3 regions of the Streptomyces doebereineriae genome follow, and region 1 is predicted to be linked to each of the others. Evidence: riboswitches for the same ligand, from Rfam matches in the RefSeq annotation. Region 1 holds a riboswitch; each other region holds the start of a gene.
What was found. Region 1 has a riboswitch for cyclic di-AMP ahead of RNB18_RS48025 (M23 family metallopeptidase). Riboswitches for the same ligand answer to the same signal wherever they lie in the genome.
Positions count from the first base shown of each region.

Region 1 (5,726 bases):
CGGCAGGACGACCGGGCTGCGGCGCAGGGCCCCGGCCCACACACCGTCGACCACCAGGCCGAGGGGCCACAGCGGGAGGGCGAGGGCGAGGAGGGCGCCGTAGAGGTAATAGGCGACCATCCAGCGCAAGTCCCTGAGCGTGCCGGGGTCCTGCACGGAAATCCGCAGCTGCTCGCGGAGCGTGCCGGTCATCGGCGGGTACGCCTCGGGGATCTCCCTGCCCGTCCACAGGGCGGTCAGGTTGCGCTTGGCGCCGGCGATCCGCCGTATCAGCAGCACGGCCTCGGGCAGCAGCCAGCAGCCGACCACGGCGACCGTCCCGATGGCGGCGATCAGCAGCACGGTGATGAAGATGTACACGCCGAAGCACATCGCCGCGGCCACCACGAGGTGCACCGTCGCCATCGCCGCACGCTGCACCGACTTCCACATGCGGCTCACGCTAGATGATCGAGCCCGGGCGCACGGTGTAGCCCGCTACACCATCGGGACGCCCGAGCGGGGCTCACTCCGGGCGGCCGTCGTGACCGTCGCCGTGGTCGCGGACCCAGTTCCGGTGGGCGTTCGATCCCTCGCGGCCGGGAGAGAGCTTCAGTACGGCCCCGTCGTCGATCTGCTCCAGGCTCGTCACCACATAGGGAGAACCCGCCCGCACTGCCAGCCGGATGCTGCCGTTGCCGAACTCCGTCACCCGCAGGGTCCGGCCGCCGGAGAGCGGGATGTCCCGCTTGTCGATCTCCACCGGTCGCTCGTCGTCTGCCGCCATGACCCCCTCCTCGCTTCCGTGAGGGGCGCCACGGTACGCCGCCCTCGCCGGGCCGACCGGACCCGCGCCGCCTGCACAAGGGACCCGCTCCTCCCGTCCGGCAGCGCACGGTCACACCCCGCAGAGGCCGCCCACTTACGGCAGTCCGGCGAATCCCCGCCCCCCGGCCGTGCCGGGGCGCGGTGGTCCGCTCCACGGGTCCGGCCCCGGAGGCCGTCCTCGACACCATGGTGAACCGGCTCGGCGTCTCCGTCCCGGCCGCGCACAAGCTCGCCGAGGAGACCCGGCCGCCTCCGAAACAATCCTGGCGCGAACCACCCCGCGGATGACGTATGCTGGTCACACAACGACGCGGGGTGGAGCAGCTCGGTAGCTCGCTGGGCTCATAACCCAGAGGTCGCAGGTTCAAATCCTGTCCCCGCTACTCACGGCTCAGGGCCGGAGTCCAGTTACTGGACTCCGGCCCTGAGTGTTTCCCCCGGTCGGGCCACCCCGCTCGCCTCCCGCTCCCGCTCCGGGAAACCTGGAGGCGTGGAGCAGGAGGGGCCGATCTCGTACGCGCGCACCTTCGTTCGCCTGCTCCCGGCGCTGCTGCTCGTCGCGGGTGGGTGCTACGACTACCTCACACCGTCCCAGTTCTCCGCCGCGCCCCTCTTCACCGCCGCGCCTCTGGTCGCGGCCCCGCTCTACTCCAGGCGCGGCACCGTCCTCACCGGCCTCGCGACCGTCCTCGTCGTCCTCGCGGTCCACCTGCGGCTCGGCATCCTCCTCGAAGTCGACGCCGTCACCGAGACGGTCACCGTGGTGACGGTCGCCGTCCTCGCGGTCCTCATCAATCTCCTCGTCCGCCGCAGCAGCGAACGCCTCGCCTCCCAGCGCGAGATCGCCGAGGCCGCACAGCGGGCGGTGCTGCCCGGGCCCGCCGGGCGGATCGGCGGGTTCGACATCGCGGTGCGCTACGAGGCGGCCCAGGCGGACGCGTTCATCGGCGGGGACCTGTACGCCGTGCAGGACAGCCCGCACGGCGTACGGATGATCGTCGGGGACGTGCGCGGCAAGGGGATGGGGGCGGTGGCGGCCGTCGCGATCGTCATCGGGGCGTTCCGGGAGGCCGCCGAGCGGGAGACCACGCTGGAGGCCGTCGCCCGGCGGCTGGAGCGGGCGCTGGCGCGGGAGGCGACGCGGCGGGACAGCGTCGAGGTCTTCGAGGGGTTCACCACGGCCGTCCTCGCCGAACTCCCGCACGACGACGGGGTCGTACGGATCGTCAACCGCGGGCATCCGCCGCCCCTGCTGCTGCACACCGACGGCACGGTGCGCGCGCTGCCCGCCCAGGACCCCGCGCTGCCGCTCGGCATGGGCGACCTCGGCACCTGGCCCGACCGGGGCGAAAAGTACGGCTTCCCCGGCGGGGCCACACTGCTGCTGTATACGGACGGACTGTCCGAGGCGCGGGACCGGCAGGGGCGGTTCTACGACCCCGAGGCGCGGCTGGCCGGGCGCGCCTTCCGGGAGCCCGGCGCGCTGCTCGCCGCCCTCGTGGGGGAGGCGCGCCGGCATTCCGGTGGCTTCCTCACCGACGACCTGGCGCTGCTCGCCGTGCGACGGCCTTTGTGACGTGGGGTGAGCGGGTGAGCGCCCTCCGCATAACCACTGACGCGCAGTCAAAACCTGTGGGTTGCCTGAGGTGAGGTCAACTCGCCCGTTTTTCACCGTTCATGGGCCGTAAGTCCTGCCGGATTTCGTTAATGATCAAGCGGAACAGCTTGGAATCGGGCCCCCGGGTCTATTAACGTTCGATAACGCAGCGCGGTCGTCCCAGCCGTCACAAGAGATGGCTCCGTGCTCACGCGCCGAATTCCGCAAGGGAACCGGGGAACCACCAACTTGGGGTGAATCGCTCGTACTCCGCCGTGGCAGCACGGCGGGTATACGCGCGTAGGAGACCTTCCTGCTCCGAACCCGTCAGCTAACCCGGTAGGCGAGAAGGAAGGAAAGGAGTGCGCCCACGTGGCGAACCCGCCTGCCCCTGAGGCTCCGTTCGAGCCCGGTCAGCGCAGTACAGACACACTTGTGTACGGCGGCTACCGCGCCGACGACGAGGCCCCGCTGGGGGAGTGGAACCCCACCGCGGAGACCCTCCCCGCCGTACGTGGCCGGCATCGCGTCGCCAAGCAGCGTGGCGGAGGATTCGCCCGCAGCTCCACCGTTCTGGGCGTCGGTGTCATAGCCGCCGTCAGCGCGGGCGGGATGGCCAGCGCCAACACCGGCAAGCCGCCGGTCACGATCTCCATGCCCGACCTGCCCTCCGTGGGTTCGCTCATCTCGGACGACGCCGACTCCGCCGCGGACGACACGAGCGCCTTCAGCAGCGTCGGCGCCACCACCGCCGACACCACCAAGGGCACCTCGGACGCCGGTGAGGCACTGCGCTCGCGCATCCTGGCCCAGGCCGAGCGGCAGCAGGACCAGATCGACACCAAGGCCGCCCAGGCCGTCGCGGCCGCCGCCGAGAAGGAGGCCGACGCGGCCGCCGCCAAGGCGGAGAAGGACGCTCAGGAGAAGGCCGCCGCCGCGAAGAAGAAGGCGGAGGAGGCGGCCGCGAAGAAGGCCGAGGCCGAGCGCCTGGCCGAGCTCGCCAAGCAGTACACGCTGCCGACCTCGTCGTACACCATCACCTCGACCTTCGGTCAGGCCGGTTCGCTGTGGTCCTCCGGCTACCACACGGGCCTCGACTTCGCCGCGCCCACGGGCACGCTCATCAAGGCCATCCACAGCGGCACCATCACCGAGGCCGGCTGGGCCGGTTCCTATGGCTACCGCACGATCCTGACCCTCGACGACGGCACCGAGCTGTGGTTCTGCCACCAGTCCTCGATCAGCGTCAGCGTCGGCCAGAAGGTCAGCACCGGTGACGTCATCGGCCGCGTGGGCGCCACGGGCAACGTGACCGGCGCGCACCTGCACCTGGAGGTCCACCCGGGCGGCTCGGCCGACGGGATCGACCCGATGGCGTGGCTGCGCGGCAAGGGTCTCAACCCCTGAGGTTTACGGCGATTTAGCGCCCGTTGCGGAAGGCGGGCGTCCGCTGCTTGCGTTGACGTAGGACATGACTGCTTCTCCGCTTCGCAAGCTCGGCTCCTCCGACCTCGAGGTCTTCCCGCTCTCCCTCGGCGGCAACGTGTTCGGCTGGACGGCCGACGAGTCCCAGTCCTTCGCCGTCCTCGACGGGTACGCCGCCGCGGGCGGCAACTTCCTCGACACGGCCGACTCCTACTCGGCCTGGGTCGACGGCAACTCCGGCGGTGAGTCCGAGACCGTCATCGGCAAGTGGGTGGCGGCGCGGGGCAACCGCGACGACCTCGTCATCGCCACGAAGGTCAGCCAGCACCCCGACTTCCCCGGCCTGACCGCCACCAACATCAAGGCCGCCGCCGACGCCTCGCTGCAGCGCCTGGGCACCGACCACATCGACCTCTACTACACCCACTTCGACAAGACCGAGGTGCCGGTCGAGGAGATCATCGGCGCGCTGGACGAGCTGGTGAAGGCGGGCAAGGTGCGGGCGATCGGCGCCTCCAACATCTCCGCCGCGCGCCTCGCGGAGTCCCTGGCCTTCTCGGACCGCGAGGGCCTGGCGCGCTATGTAGCCCTGCAGCCCCAGTACAACCTGGTCTCCCGTGACACCTACGAGGGTGAGCTGCAGGCGGTGGCCGCGCGCGAGGGCCTCGCCGCCGTCCCGTACTACGCCCTCGCCTCCGGGTTCCTCACCGGCAAGTACCGCCCCGGCGCGACCGTCGACAGCCCGCGGGCCGCGGCGGGCGCCGGCAAGCACCTGGACACCGAGCGCGGGCAGAAGGTGCTCGCGGCCCTGGACGACATCGCCGAGGCCCACACCGTCCCGGTCGCCACAGTCGCCCTCGCCTGGCTCGCGTCCCGGCCGACGGTCGCGGCCCCCATCGCTTCCGCGCGTACGGCGGCACAGCTGCCGGCGCTGCTGGGGGTGGCGGAGCTGGTGCTGACGGAGGAGGAGGCGGCTCGCTTGACGGAGGCGTCGGCCTGACTCGAGCGCAGGGCCCGGCCGACGGTGCCGGGCTCTGCACGGTCGGCGCCGCGGTCCGCGCGGCGGAGTGGCCGCGCCGAGCAGGGCGCCCACGGTTCCTGTTGTGGTCGAGCTACGTCCGGTACGGGTTGTACGCGGGGTACGGCACCGTCGGGTGGGCCGGTTGGGCCGGCTGGACCGGGTGCGGCGGATAGCCGTACACCCCGTACACCGGCCAGGGCGGCGCGGTCACCGGGACCGGCGGCGCCGTCATCCGGGCGGCGTGGTCCAGCGCGGGTCGCGCGACGTCCCGCCGCCGCCACAGCTCGTGCAGCAACTCCCGCTCCCGTACGACGAAGTCGGCGTTCGCCCGCCCGAGCCGCCCCCGGCGCCGCAGGAACGCCAAGGACGTCGCGTACGCCTCGTACTGCGAGACGGCCCGTGCCGCGGCCCGCCCGCCGAACTGCCGACGCGCGTACTCCCGCGCCATCCGTCGCGCCCGCATCGAGCCCAGTACATACGGCTCGGTCGGCGCCAGCCACCCGGCGACGGCGTACGCGGGCAGTTCCTCGCGCACGGTTTTCAGCTCCCGCTGCCGCGTCCAGATGACCAGCCAGGTCAGCAGCGCGAACGCCGGCACCATGAACATCGCGTACACCGCGAAGAACCCGTACTCCCCGAGCGTCGAGGAGCCGTTCCACATCGCGTGCATGCCCATCGCGAGCAGCAGCCCGGACAGCGGGACGAGCACCCGCCGTACGTGCTGACGTTCCGCCGAGAGCGCGGAGATGCCGAAGCCGATGCCGGTGAGGACGGTGAACAGGGGGTGCGCGAACGGTGACATCACGACGCGCACGAAGAAGGTCGCGGCGGTGACGGAGGCGATGCCGCCGTGGCCGTTGAGCTGGTCGGTGCCGA
Region 1 covers NZ_JAVREZ010000032.1:65,623-71,348, forward strand. Annotated here, with positions in the region: gene RNB18_RS48005 (sensor histidine kinase) at 1-432, opposite strand, end outside; gene RNB18_RS48010 (hypothetical protein) at 506-766, opposite strand; tRNA gene RNB18_RS48015 (tRNA-Met) at 1,117-1,190, shown strand; gene RNB18_RS48020 (PP2C family protein-serine/threonine phosphatase) at 1,298-2,383, shown strand; cyclic di-AMP (ydaO/yuaA leader) riboswitch at 2,608-2,765, shown strand; gene RNB18_RS48025 (M23 family metallopeptidase) at 2,777-3,811, shown strand; gene RNB18_RS48030 (aldo/keto reductase) at 3,876-4,829, shown strand; gene RNB18_RS48035 (PrsW family intramembrane metalloprotease) at 4,942-5,726, opposite strand, start outside.

Region 2 (5,726 bases), on a different contig from region 1:
CGGCGAGGGCTCCGAAGGCTCTACGGGTGGTCGTCATGCGAGAGCGTTCCTTCCGGGGACGGCCCGGGCGCACGAGGGGTCTCGGAGCCCAGGCGACAGTCGGGGTACGTGGATTGCAGAGAGTGGGTCGCCGGACACAGTGACCTCCCACAGTCTAGAAAGCGCTTGCCCCACTACGGAGTTCACTCTGTCCCCACCCTCCCCCGCCTGTCGACGCCCTGAGCGCGCCTGCCACAAGAACGCAATGAAGTGATCATGAAGGCGCGGACCGGCTCAGACCGGGAACACCGAAGGCCGGACCCGGGGATCGGGGTCCGGCCTTCGGTGGCACAGGGGGGCGTTGTCAGCCGACGGCGACACCCTTCGAACGGAGGTAGGCGACCGGGTCCACGTCGGAGCCGTAGTCCGGCGTGGTGCGGATCTCGAAGTGCAGGTGCGGGCCGGTGACATTGCCGGTCGCGCCGGACAGGCCGATCTGCTGACCCTCGGTCACGGCCTGTCCGGCCGAGACGGAGAGCTGCGACAGGTGGGCGTACTGCGCGTAGTAGCCGTCGTTGAGCTTGATGACGACCTGGTTGCCGTAGGCGCCGCCCCAGCCCGCGGAGACGACCGTGCCCGCGGCCACGGCCTTGAGCGAGGTGCCGGTCGGGACGACGAAGTCGACGCCGGTGTGGTAGCCGCTGGACCACATGCTGCCCGCCACGCGGTAACCGGTGCCGATGGTGGCGCCGGTGACCGGAAGGGTGTAGCCACTGGAGCTGGTGGTGGCGGAGCTCTGGGTGGCGGCCGTCGAGTTCGAGGACGACTTCGACGCCGCCTTCTCCGTCTTCTTCGCCTTCGAGGAGGACGAGGAAGCGGAGGACTCGGTCTTCGTGGTGCTCGTCCTGGCCTTCTTGCCGATCGAGAGCTTCAGACCGGGGTGGATCAGCGACGGGTCGTCTCCGATGGCCGAGCGGTTGTCGGCGTAGAGCTTCTTCCAGCCACCGCTGACGTTCTGCTCATCGGCGATCTTCGAAAGATAGTCGCCGACGCGCACCGAATAGGTGCGCACAGTCGAGGTCTTCGCGGCCGTCTTTTCAGCGGACTTCTGCGCGACCGGAAGCGACTGAACGGCCTTTTCCGACACGGACTGGGGGGTGGCGGCGTGAGCGCCGGTGGCCCCCATGAACGGGAGTGCGAGAGCGGCGCCTCCGGTTCCGGCAACGGCTATCGAGCGGGTGAAGCGCTGGGACTTCGGACGGCGGTGCTTACCCTTCGCGGGCATGGTGAATTCCTCTCCGGCGCCTGCGAGGTGAGCTGTCGGGTGCGAGCTGGAGATGCCCGGCCGCGTCGAGACGCGACTTAACCCCAAGCCGTTCCGGAGACCGGAACAGGCGAAACTACCTGTGGGTCCCCCGCTCCTGCCGTGCACGGGTGAGTGAGTGAGCGGAATCCGTTCGGCGGCAGGATTGGGCGTCCGACCGGATCGGTGGCGAACGTAAGCGAACAAGACGCAAAGGGACAAGTGAGAGGTTCCCTGTGTATGCGTTCCTGTTGATCCCTTAAGAGAATTACCGGTCACGCTGCGTGGATCGGGCGCCCATTACCCGGCCTGAATCCCCTTGTAGAACCTGCGAATTACGTGAACATGACGGGCGACACACCGTCACGGATATGACGCTCCTCACGTCACGAATTCACAGGAACCCTGATTCCGGAAGGAGTTGGAAGGAAGCTATTAATTCGGACAGAAGCCCTAGATGCGACGCAGTCGGATAACCGTCGCATCGAGGTCGCCGCGCAAACCGGTACGAAGTCCGTGATGCAGCAATACGGCCCCTCGGTGCACTTCGCCCGTTTCGGGGCATTCGTACGACGCCGTCGGGTCGAGTCCACGCAGCCGCAACGCCGGGACCGGCTCGCCGTACTGCTGCGCCTGGAGCCAGGCGAGGACGACGGACTCGCCCCCGAGGACGTACTGCACCGCACTCAGGCCGCCCCGCGGAGGCCTCAGCCGGTAGAGGTCGCCGCGCTGCACCAAGGGCCGGATCTCCTTGTAGAGAGCCACCCACCGCCCGGCCTCGGCGAGCTCCTCCTCGGTCCACTCCGCGAGGTCCCCGCCGACCCCGAGCACCCCGGCCATCGCGCTCACGAACCGGAACCGCAGCGAGCTCACCCGGTCGTTGAGCTGGGTATTGGGGCTGTCGGTGACCCAGGCGGCCATCACGCGCGCGGGGTGGATCTGACTGAAGCCGTACTGAATGGCCAGGCGGTCGAGCGGGTCGGTGTTGTCCGAGGTCCACACCTGGTCGGTGCGGCTGAGCACCCCGAGGTCGATCCTGCCGCCGCCACCCGAGCAGGACTCGAAGGCGACGCCCGGGTGGGCTTCCCGCAAGCGGTCCAAAAGGGCATAGAAGCCGCGTACATGGTCGACCCACAGACGCTGCGGATAAGGGTCGCCGGGCCAGCCCGCGTCCGTGAAGCAGCGGTTGAAGTCCCACTTCACATAGTCGATCGGGGCCGAGGAGAGCAAGGTGTCGAGCTGCCCCCACAGGTACTCCTGGACGTCCTCGCGCGCGAGGTTCAGCACGAGCTGATTGCGGAACTCCGTCCGCTTTCGTCCTGCTTGGTACTGCACCCAGTCCGGGTGGGCACGGTACAGCTCGCTGTCCGGGTTGATCATCTCCGGCTCGACCCAGATGCCGAACTGCATGCCGAGCCCGTGCACGTACTCACCGAGCGGCTTGAGGCCGTTCGGGAAGCGGTCGGGGTTGGGGGCCCAGTCGCCCAGCCCGGCCCGGTCACTGGTGCGGGCACCGAACCAGCCGTCGTCGACCACGAACAGCTCGACGCCCATCGCCGCGGCCCGCCGGGCGAGGGTGCCCTGCTGCTCCTCGGAGATGTCGAAGTTGGTGGCCTCCCAGGAGTTGAACAGCACGGGACGGTCCTGGTCCGCGCCCGGGATGACGTACGCCCGCTGGTAGGCGTGCCAGGCGCGGCTCGCCCCGCCGAACCCGCCGTCGCTCCAGAGACCGGCGAAGACAGGGGTCGTGAACGACTCCCCGGCCGCCAGCCGGAGCAGACCCGAGTCGTCGTATCCGGCGCCCCCGGTGATCTGCACGCGCGCGTCGGGGAGTTGCGCGACGGCGATCCGCCAGGACCCCGACCAGCCGAGGGCGACCCCGTAGACCTCGCCCCGCTCCTCGGTGGCGTCGGTGTCGAGGGCGACCCAGGGCAGGTGCTGGTGCCCGGTGTGGCCGCGACGGCTGCCGATGACCTTCTCGCCGTAGGTGAGGGGGGTCTGCGTGAGCAGGGACTCGGCGGCCCAGCGGCCGTGCAGCTGGGACAGCCGCCAGCCGTCCTCCCGGTCGGGCAGGGTCCAGGTGGCGGAGTCGGCGCGCAGCAGCTCGACGGGCGCCGGTCCCTGGTTGTCCAGGGTCACCCAGCGCTCCAGGACGTCGTGGCGCATCCGGTAGTGCAGCGTGACGGTCAGTCCGCCGTCGCGGAACCGCAGCCGCAGCTCGTCACCCTCGGTGTCGTACGCCTCGAAGCTCCACTCGGTGCCGCGCCGCTCGTCGGTGCGCACGGACAGGGCCGGGCGTGTGAAGCGAGGGCCGCCCTCGACGGGGTACTCCTCGCGTCCGTCGAGCGGGGCCTCGAACGGCCGGTAATCGGGCAGCGGGCTCACCGCGAGGGCCTCGGCGTCGGCGAGGGCGATCCGCGGACCCCAGTGCAGGTGCAGCAGCTCGTCCTCGGCGGTGAGGTGCAGGGCGTAACTGCTGGCAGGGCCGGACAGAATCCATGTACGGCCGTTCTCGGCGATCTCCAGCATCGTGCTTCCCTCACAGATTCGAACAGGTGCCAACAGGTGCACTCAGGCACCAACATCATCAATGTCCACCCGCCCCGGTGCAACGGCTGTGGACAAGTCATTACGGGCCCTGTGGACAACTCATTGCCCCAGGAACCCATGTCGTATGGTCGAGAGCGTGCCCGTCGACGAGCAGCGTCGGCGGAGCCCGGCTGGGAGGAGCCCCCGTGACGCAGCAGATCCCGTCGACCGAACCGGAACTGGCAGGTGTCCGCAACTTCCGTGACGTGGGCGGACTGCCGACGGCGGACGGACGGCGGGTGCGCTACGGCGTGCTGTTCCGCAGCGGTCACCTCGCACACGCGACGGAGGACGACGCGGCCTTCCTGGCCTCCCTGGGTCTGCACACGATCTTCGACTTCCGCAACGCGGCGGACCAGAAGCTGGAGGGCCCGGACGTCGACCTGCCGGGCGTCGCCAATGTGAACCTGCCGCTGAGCGACCCGGCGGAGGGCACCTGGTTCTGGAAGATGGTCCGCGACGGGGACATAGAGCAGCTCCGCGAGCTCCTCGGCGACGGCAAGGCCGCGCAGCGGATGATCAACTCCTACCGCACGATGATCAAGGAGCGCACCGGCGAGCACTCCCAGGTGCTGCGCTCCCTCGCCGAGGACAGCGTGCCCGCCCTCATGCACTGCGCGGCCGGCAAGGACCGCGCGGGTCTGTCCATCGCGGTGACCCTGCTCGCCCTGGGCGTGGAGCGCGAGGCGATCGTCGCCGACTACCTGGAGTCGAACGCCAAGCACCGCCGCTACAAGGTGCGCCGCACCAGCACCTCAGCCGACGCCTACTCCCCCGAGGTCATGGAGCTGCTCAGTCCCCTCTTCGAGGCGCGCGCCGAGTATCTGTCAGCGGCCTTCGAGACCATCGACGAGACATGGGGCAGCGTCGAGGTGTATCTGGAGGAGGGCCTCGGCCTGACCCCCGAGATCCGCGAGCGGCTGCGGGACCGGCTGCTCGACTGAGCCGTACGACCGCTACTGCCCGGCTCCCACCTCGAAGAGCAGGAAGATGAAGGCCGCGAAGACGTGGCCGACCGCGAGATAGATGATGAGGCGCACCCACAGGGCGCGGGGGAACTTCTCTTCCATGTCACTCATGGCGTCTCTCCAGGGGTGGGCCCCAGGCACAGCGTGGCCGTGGGACTCTGCAACAGGGTGTGGACGAACAGGAGCTCGACTCCGGCGGGATCCTGGGCGGCGATGCGGTGCGGGGTCAGCGAGTCGAAGTGCGCGCTGTCACCCGGGCCGAGCCGATGCGTGGTGTCACCGAGGCGCAGCCTGAGCCGCCCCTTGAGGACGTAGAGCCATTCCTCGCCGGGATGCACCCGCACGATGTCGCCCTGCGAGCCGTGCGGCACCCGCACGCGCAGGGCCTGCATCCCGCGGCCGGGCGCGCCGGCCGGGAAGTATGTCCAGCCGCCTGCTTCGGTGGGTTCCATATCGGCCGCGCGCACGACGGCGTCCCGCTCCGCGACCGTCTCGCCGAGGAGTTCCGAGACCGTCGTACCGTAGATGCGGGCCAGCGCGAGCAGCATCGGCAGCGAGGGCTGGCGCTGACCGGTCTCCAGCCGGGAGAGATGGGCGGGCGACAGCCCGGCGGCTCCGGCCGCGGCCTCCAGGGTGAGGGAGGCGCGGCGGCGCAGGGCCCGTAGCTGAGGAGCCACCGAGGGCAGCTCCGTGAAGGCTTCCGGAGAGCTCATACATCCATTGAGCCGGAGCTTTGCCTCTGCGGCAAATTTCTTGCCTCAGAGGCAAAAAACCTCAGGACGTGCCGCTACCGGTTGGCCACCGCCTGCTTCACCAGTGTCTTGCTGAAGTCCCACATCAGCCCGCTGCCGCTGTGCGCGTCGTCCATGACGTCGGTGAAGGCGTCG
Region 2 covers NZ_JAVREZ010000008.1:281,876-287,601, forward strand. Annotated here, with positions in the region: gene RNB18_RS24520 (DUF6250 domain-containing protein) at 1-37, opposite strand, end outside; gene RNB18_RS24525 (M23 family metallopeptidase) at 344-1,264, opposite strand; cyclic di-AMP (ydaO/yuaA leader) riboswitch at 1,267-1,438, opposite strand; gene RNB18_RS24530 (alpha-galactosidase) at 1,736-3,811, opposite strand; gene RNB18_RS24535 (tyrosine-protein phosphatase) at 4,018-4,815, shown strand; gene RNB18_RS24540 (DUF6126 family protein) at 4,828-4,950, opposite strand; gene RNB18_RS24545 (helix-turn-helix domain-containing protein) at 4,947-5,552, opposite strand; gene RNB18_RS24550 (aspartate aminotransferase family protein) at 5,627-5,726, opposite strand, start outside.
Region 2: another riboswitch for cyclic di-AMP. It lies ahead of RNB18_RS24525 (M23 family metallopeptidase); the one in region 1 lies ahead of RNB18_RS48025 (M23 family metallopeptidase).

Region 3 (5,726 bases), on a different contig from region 1:
ACCGCGCTCGCCACCCTCCTCACCCGTCTCCCGGACCTGCAACTCGGGGTGGATTCAGCCGATTTGCGCTGGCGTGGGGGGCTCATCATGCGTGGACTGCGTACTTTGCCCGTGGAGTTCACGCCCGTCCGGTAATCGACCGAGGGGTCCGGCCTATCCCCGCGCGGGGCCGCGTAAACATGACGCGACCTCAAGTCTGTGATCTTCACGTGATCTACGCGGCATTAACTTGTGACAAGTGATCGAACCCCTATACGTTCACGGACCAGCGCGGTGCCCTGCAACATCCGCCGCGCAGGTCCCTGCTCTCTCGGGAAAGGTCCCCTCATGCTCTCCGGGAACGGTCGTCACCGTCGCCCCCGTCAGGCTCCGGCTCTCCTCATTGCGGCCGGTGTGACGGGATCCGCCATCGCGATCCCACTGCTTGGAGCGACCGGAGCGAGCGCCGCCACCGGCACCACCTGGGACCGGGTCGCGGAGTGCGAGAGCGGCGGCTCCTGGAGCGCGAACGACGGCAACGGCTACTACGGCGGCCTCCAGATGTCCCAGGAGAACTGGGAGAAGTACGGCGGCCTCGAGTACGCCAAGACCGCGGACCTGGCCAGCCGCAACCAGCAGATAGCCGTGGCCGAGAAGCTCCTCGCGGACCAGGGCATCGCCGCATGGCCGACCTGCGGTCTGCTCAACGGTCTCAGCAAGGACTCGGGCTCGGCGGATGTCGACACGGGTCTGGAGAGCGGGACGCCCTCGGCTTCGGCCTCCGGCTCGTCGGAATCATCCGATTCGTCCGGTTCCTCCAACTCGTCGGGCTCCGAGGAGTCTTCCGGTCTGCTCGACGCGCTGGACGGCTCGTCCGCGACTCCCTCGCCGTCGGCCACCTCCTCCAGCGGCGACGCTGGTTCCGCCAAGTCGGACAAAAAGAACTCTTCGAGTTCCGAAGGTTCCGCCACGGAAGAAGCGCAGCCTTCCGACAGCTCGCCCGTGGTGAGTCCAGAAGAGGATGAAGCGGACAAGTCGTGGCAGGAGGGCAGCTCTTCGGCCCTCGTGGACGTCGGCGCCCTCGGCTCCGGCAAGCACCGGGGCGGCAGCGCCGAGGGGAGTGCGACGAAGAGCACGGCTTCCGCCACGGTCGGCCGGCACGCCGCCCGTACCTACACCGTCCAGGAGGGCGACTCCCTCGCCTCCATCGCCGACTCCCTTGGCCTCGACGGCGGATGGCGCGCCCTCTACGCCGAGAACAAGGACCGTATCGGGGCCGACCCGAGCAACATCGTCGCCGGTCAGGCGCTCGACACAGGGGTTGAATAGGGCTGAAAAGCCCAGAAAAACAGCGGGAGTTCACGTCACACTTCGCACCGAATGTCCACTTTGGTGAAAGTGTGGGATGAGTCTCAGAAGCCCTGATCGTCTTTGAAATTCCGCCGAACGCGTGTCTACGGTCGTGACCGCTCGGCAACCCGAGCCCCGTCTGTCGCAACGCCGAATCCTGCCAGCGGCCGTACGGGAACAGTCGTCGCGTCAAGCGCCGTAGGCAGGAGCGGGGGACCCAAGGTAAGCGCCGGACCCAGCAGTTCACGCTGGACCGGCTTGGGGTGAAGCCGCGCACCGCAGGGTGCGCGACCGGGCAACTCAACCGGCCCGAACCCGACAGCTCACCTCGCAGGCGTCGGTGAGGGGATCCACCATGCTGTTTTCCGGTAAGGGCAAGCACCGTCGTCCGTCCAAGGCCACCCGCGCCGCCGCGCTCGCCGGTGTCACCGGTGTCGCCATCGCCGCCCCGCTGATGGCGGCCGGCAACGCCTCCGCCGCCACCGCCTCCGAGTGGGACACCGTCGCCCAGTGCGAGTCCGGCGGCAACTGGTCCATCAACACCGGCAACGGCTACTACGGCGGTCTCCAGTTCTCGGCCTCCACCTGGGCCGCGTACGGCGGCACGCAGTACGCCGCGCAGGCCAACCAGGCCAGCAAGTCCCAGCAGATCGCCGTCGCCGAGAAGGTCCTCGCCTCGCAGGGCAAGGGTGCCTGGCCGGTCTGCGGCACGGGCCTGTCCAGCGCCACCTACAGCGGCGGCAGCAGCTCGTCCTCCTCCAACAGCTCCTCGAACACGAGCAGCCGTTCGACCGAGGAGCAGAGCGCCTCCCGTTCGACCGACCGCCCGGCGGCCAAGAAGACCGTCACCACCCCGACCGGCAAGAAGGTCAAGAAGGGCGACGGCGAGTACAAGGTCGTCAAGGGTGACACCCTCAGCTCGATCGCCGAGAAGCACCAGGTCAAGGGCGGCTGGCAGAAGCTGTTCAAGCTGAACAAGGACATCATCACCGACGCCGACTTCATCTACCCGGGTCAGCAGCTGCACCTGAAGTAAGACCCAGCCGAACCACAGCGCCCTCACATCCGTGTCCTTCATGATGAAGGCCTCGTGAGGGTCCCCCCCCGTCCCCACGGGCTCCCCGCTCCGGTGCGTGTTCCCCCGTACGCACCGGAGCGGGGTTTTTCATGCGCCGCTGCCGGGACGTCTTTGTTCAGTTCAGAAACAATTTACTCTCGGTTCTGTCCACGGGGCGGTCCACACGGTGGCCGATCCACCGGAGCCGGTTAGGCTCGGTCTCGCAGAACCCACCGCGGTCCCGGCGGACCGTGTCACACCCCAAGAAGGAGATGCTCGTGCCGTCCATCGACGTCGTCGTAGCCCGGGAAATCCTGGACTCCCGAGGCAACCCCACGGTCGAGGTCGAGGTCGGCCTCGACGACGGCAGCACGGGTCGTGCCGCCGTTCCGTCCGGCGCCTCCACGGGTGCCTTCGAGGCCATCGAGCTCCGCGACGGTGACCCCAACCGCTACCAGGGCAAGGGTGTCGAGAAGGCCGTCCTCGCCGTCATCGAGCAAATCGGCCCGGAGCTCGTCGGCTACGACGCCACCGAGCAGCGCCTGATCGACCAGGCCATGTTCGACCTGGACGCCACCGACAACAAGGGCTCGCTCGGCGCCAACGCCATCCTCGGCGTCTCCCTCGCCGTCGCCCACGCCGCCTCCGAGGCCAGCGACCTCCCGCTCTTCCGCTACCTGGGCGGCCCGAACGCGCACCTGCTGCCGGTGCCGATGATGAACATCCTGAACGGCGGCTCGCACGCCGACTCCAACGTGGACATCCAGGAGTTCATGATCGCCCCGATCGGCGCGGAGTCCTTCTCCGAGGCGCTGCGCTGGGGCACCGAGGTCTACCACACCCTCAAGAAGGTCCTGAAGAGCAAGGGCCTGTCCACCGGCCTCGGTGACGAGGGCGGCTTCGCGCCGAACCTGGAGTCCAACCGCGCCGCCCTGGACCTCATCCTCGAGGCCATCAAGGAAGCCGGTTACATCCCCGGCGAGCAGGTCGCCCTGGCGCTCGACGTCGCCGCCTCCGAGTTCTACAAGGACGGCAAGTACCAGTTCGAGGGCAAGGACCGCTCAGCGGCCGAGATGACGGAGTACTACGAGGAGCTCGTGGCGGCCTACCCGCTCGTCTCCATCGAGGACCCGCTGTTCGAGGACGACTGGGCCGGCTGGAAGGTCCTCACCGACAAGCTCGGTGACAAGGTCCAGATCGTCGGCGACGACCTGTTCGTCACCAACCCGGAGCGCCTGGCCCGCGGCATCGACGACGGCGCCGCCAACGCGCTGCTCGTCAAGGTGAACCAGATCGGCTCGCTCACCGAGACCCTGGACGCCGTCGAGCTCGCCCAGCGCAGCGGCTTCAAGTGCATGATGTCCCACCGCTCCGGCGAGACGGAGGACGTCACCATCGCCGACCTCGCCGTCGCCACCAACTGCGGCCAGATCAAGACCGGCGCCCCGGCCCGCTCCGAGCGCGTCGCCAAGTACAACCAGCTCCTGCGCATCGAGGAGATCCTCGACGACGCGGCGGTGTACGCGGGCCGCTCGGCCTTCCCCCGCTTCAAGGGCTGACCCCGGCAGGGCTAAGCCTTAGCCAGTCGTACGTACGTCCCCGTACCGGTCCCGTACCGTGTGCGGGGACGTACGCACGTAGAAGGGGAGGCGGAAGCCGATGGCTGTGAAGGACCGGGACCGTTTCTCCACCGCGACCAGGATCAGACTGCTCGGCGAGCAGACCGCGGCCCGTGTCTACCGCTCCCAGACCAAGCGACAGGCCCGCCGCTCCCGGCTGACCGGCCGGGCCGCGCTGCTCGCGCTCGTGCTGTGCACGCTGGTGGTGGCGCTGGCGTACCCGATAAGGGAGTACGTCTCCCAGCGCGCCGAGATCGCCGATCTGCAGCGGGAGAAGGCGCAGGCCGCCGAGCGGGTGGAGAAGCTGCGCGACCTCAAGGCGCGCTGGCAGGACGACACCTACGCCGAGCAGCAGATCCGGCAGCGGCTGCACTATGTGATGCCGGGCGAGACGGGCTTCGTCGTGGTCGACCCGGGCGCGGCCAGGCAGTCGCACACCGACCTCGGGACCGCGGACCGCCCCTGGTACGCGAACGTCTGGGACGGGGTCGACAAGTCCGACGCCTCCGACCAGTGAACCGACCGATGGACCGATAGAAAGACAGGCATGGAAACGCCTCCGCCCTCCACTCCGCGAACCGAGCCGACCGACGCGGACGTCGAGGCCTTCAAGCAGCAGCTCGGCCGGCCGCCGCGCGGACTGCGCGCGATCGCGCACCGCTGCCCCTGCGGTCAGCCGGACGTGGTGGAGACGGCTCCCCGCCTCCCCGACGGCACGCCCTTCCCGACGACGTACTACCTGACGTGCCCGCGCGCCGCCTCGGCGATCGGCACCCTCGAGGCGAACGGCGTCATGAAGGAGATGACGGAGCGGCTCCAGACCGATCCGGAGCTCGCGGCGGCGTACCGGGCCGCGCACGAGGACTACATCGCCCGCCGTGACGCCATCGAGGTGCTGGAGGGCTTTCCGAGCGCGGGCGGCATGCCGGACCGGGTGAAGTGCCTGCACGTCCTGGTGGGCCACTCGCTCGCCGCGGGCCCGGGCGTCAACCCGCTGGGCGACGAGGCGATCGCGATGCTGCCGGAGTGGTGGCGCAAGGGCGCCTGCGTGTCCCTCGCAGAGGAGAACGCCCAGTGACCCGCGTCGCCGCCGTCGACTGCGGTACGAACTCCATCCGCCTCCTCGTCGCCGACTGCGACCCCGAGACCGGCGAACTGGTCGACCTGGACCGGCGTATGACCATCGTGCGGCTCGGACAGGGCGTCGACCGGACCGGGCGGCTCGCCCCCGAGGCGCTGGAGCGGACCTTCGCCGCGTGCCGGGAGTACGCGGAAGCCATCAAGGAGCACGGGGCCGAGCGGCTGCGGTTCGTCGCCACCTCCGCCTCCCGGGACGCGGAGAACCGGGACGAGTTCGTGCGCGGGGTCCTCGACATCCTCGGGGTCGAGCCCGAGGTCATCTCCGGGGACCAGGAGGCGGAGTTCTCCTTCACCGGGGCGACCAAGGAGCTGGGGGGCAGCGACCACCTGGCCAGGCCCTACCTCGTGGTGGACATCGGCGGTGGTTCGACGGAGTTCGTGGTGGGCGACGACCATGTGCGCGCCGCACGCTCCGTCGACGTGGGCTGTGTGCGGATGACCGAGCGGCACCTCGTACGGGACGGGGTCGTCAGCGACCCGCCCACCGACGCGCAGATCGCCGCCATGCGGGCCGACGTCGAGGCCGCTCTCGACCTGGCCGAGGAGACCGTCCCGCTGCGCGAGGCGCGCACGCTGGTGGG
Region 3 covers NZ_JAVREZ010000035.1:9,140-14,865, reverse strand. Annotated here, with positions in the region: gene RNB18_RS48755 (cytochrome P450 family protein) at 1-135, shown strand, start outside; gene RNB18_RS48750 (transglycosylase family protein) at 328-1,308, shown strand; cyclic di-AMP (ydaO/yuaA leader) riboswitch at 1,514-1,681, shown strand; gene RNB18_RS48745 (transglycosylase family protein) at 1,685-2,365, shown strand; gene eno (phosphopyruvate hydratase) at 2,659-3,945, shown strand; gene RNB18_RS48735 (FtsB family cell division protein) at 4,046-4,522, shown strand; gene RNB18_RS48730 (DUF501 domain-containing protein) at 4,553-5,083, shown strand; gene RNB18_RS48725 (Ppx/GppA phosphatase family protein) at 5,080-5,726, shown strand, end outside.
Region 3: another riboswitch for cyclic di-AMP. It lies ahead of RNB18_RS48745 (transglycosylase family protein); the one in region 1 lies ahead of RNB18_RS48025 (M23 family metallopeptidase).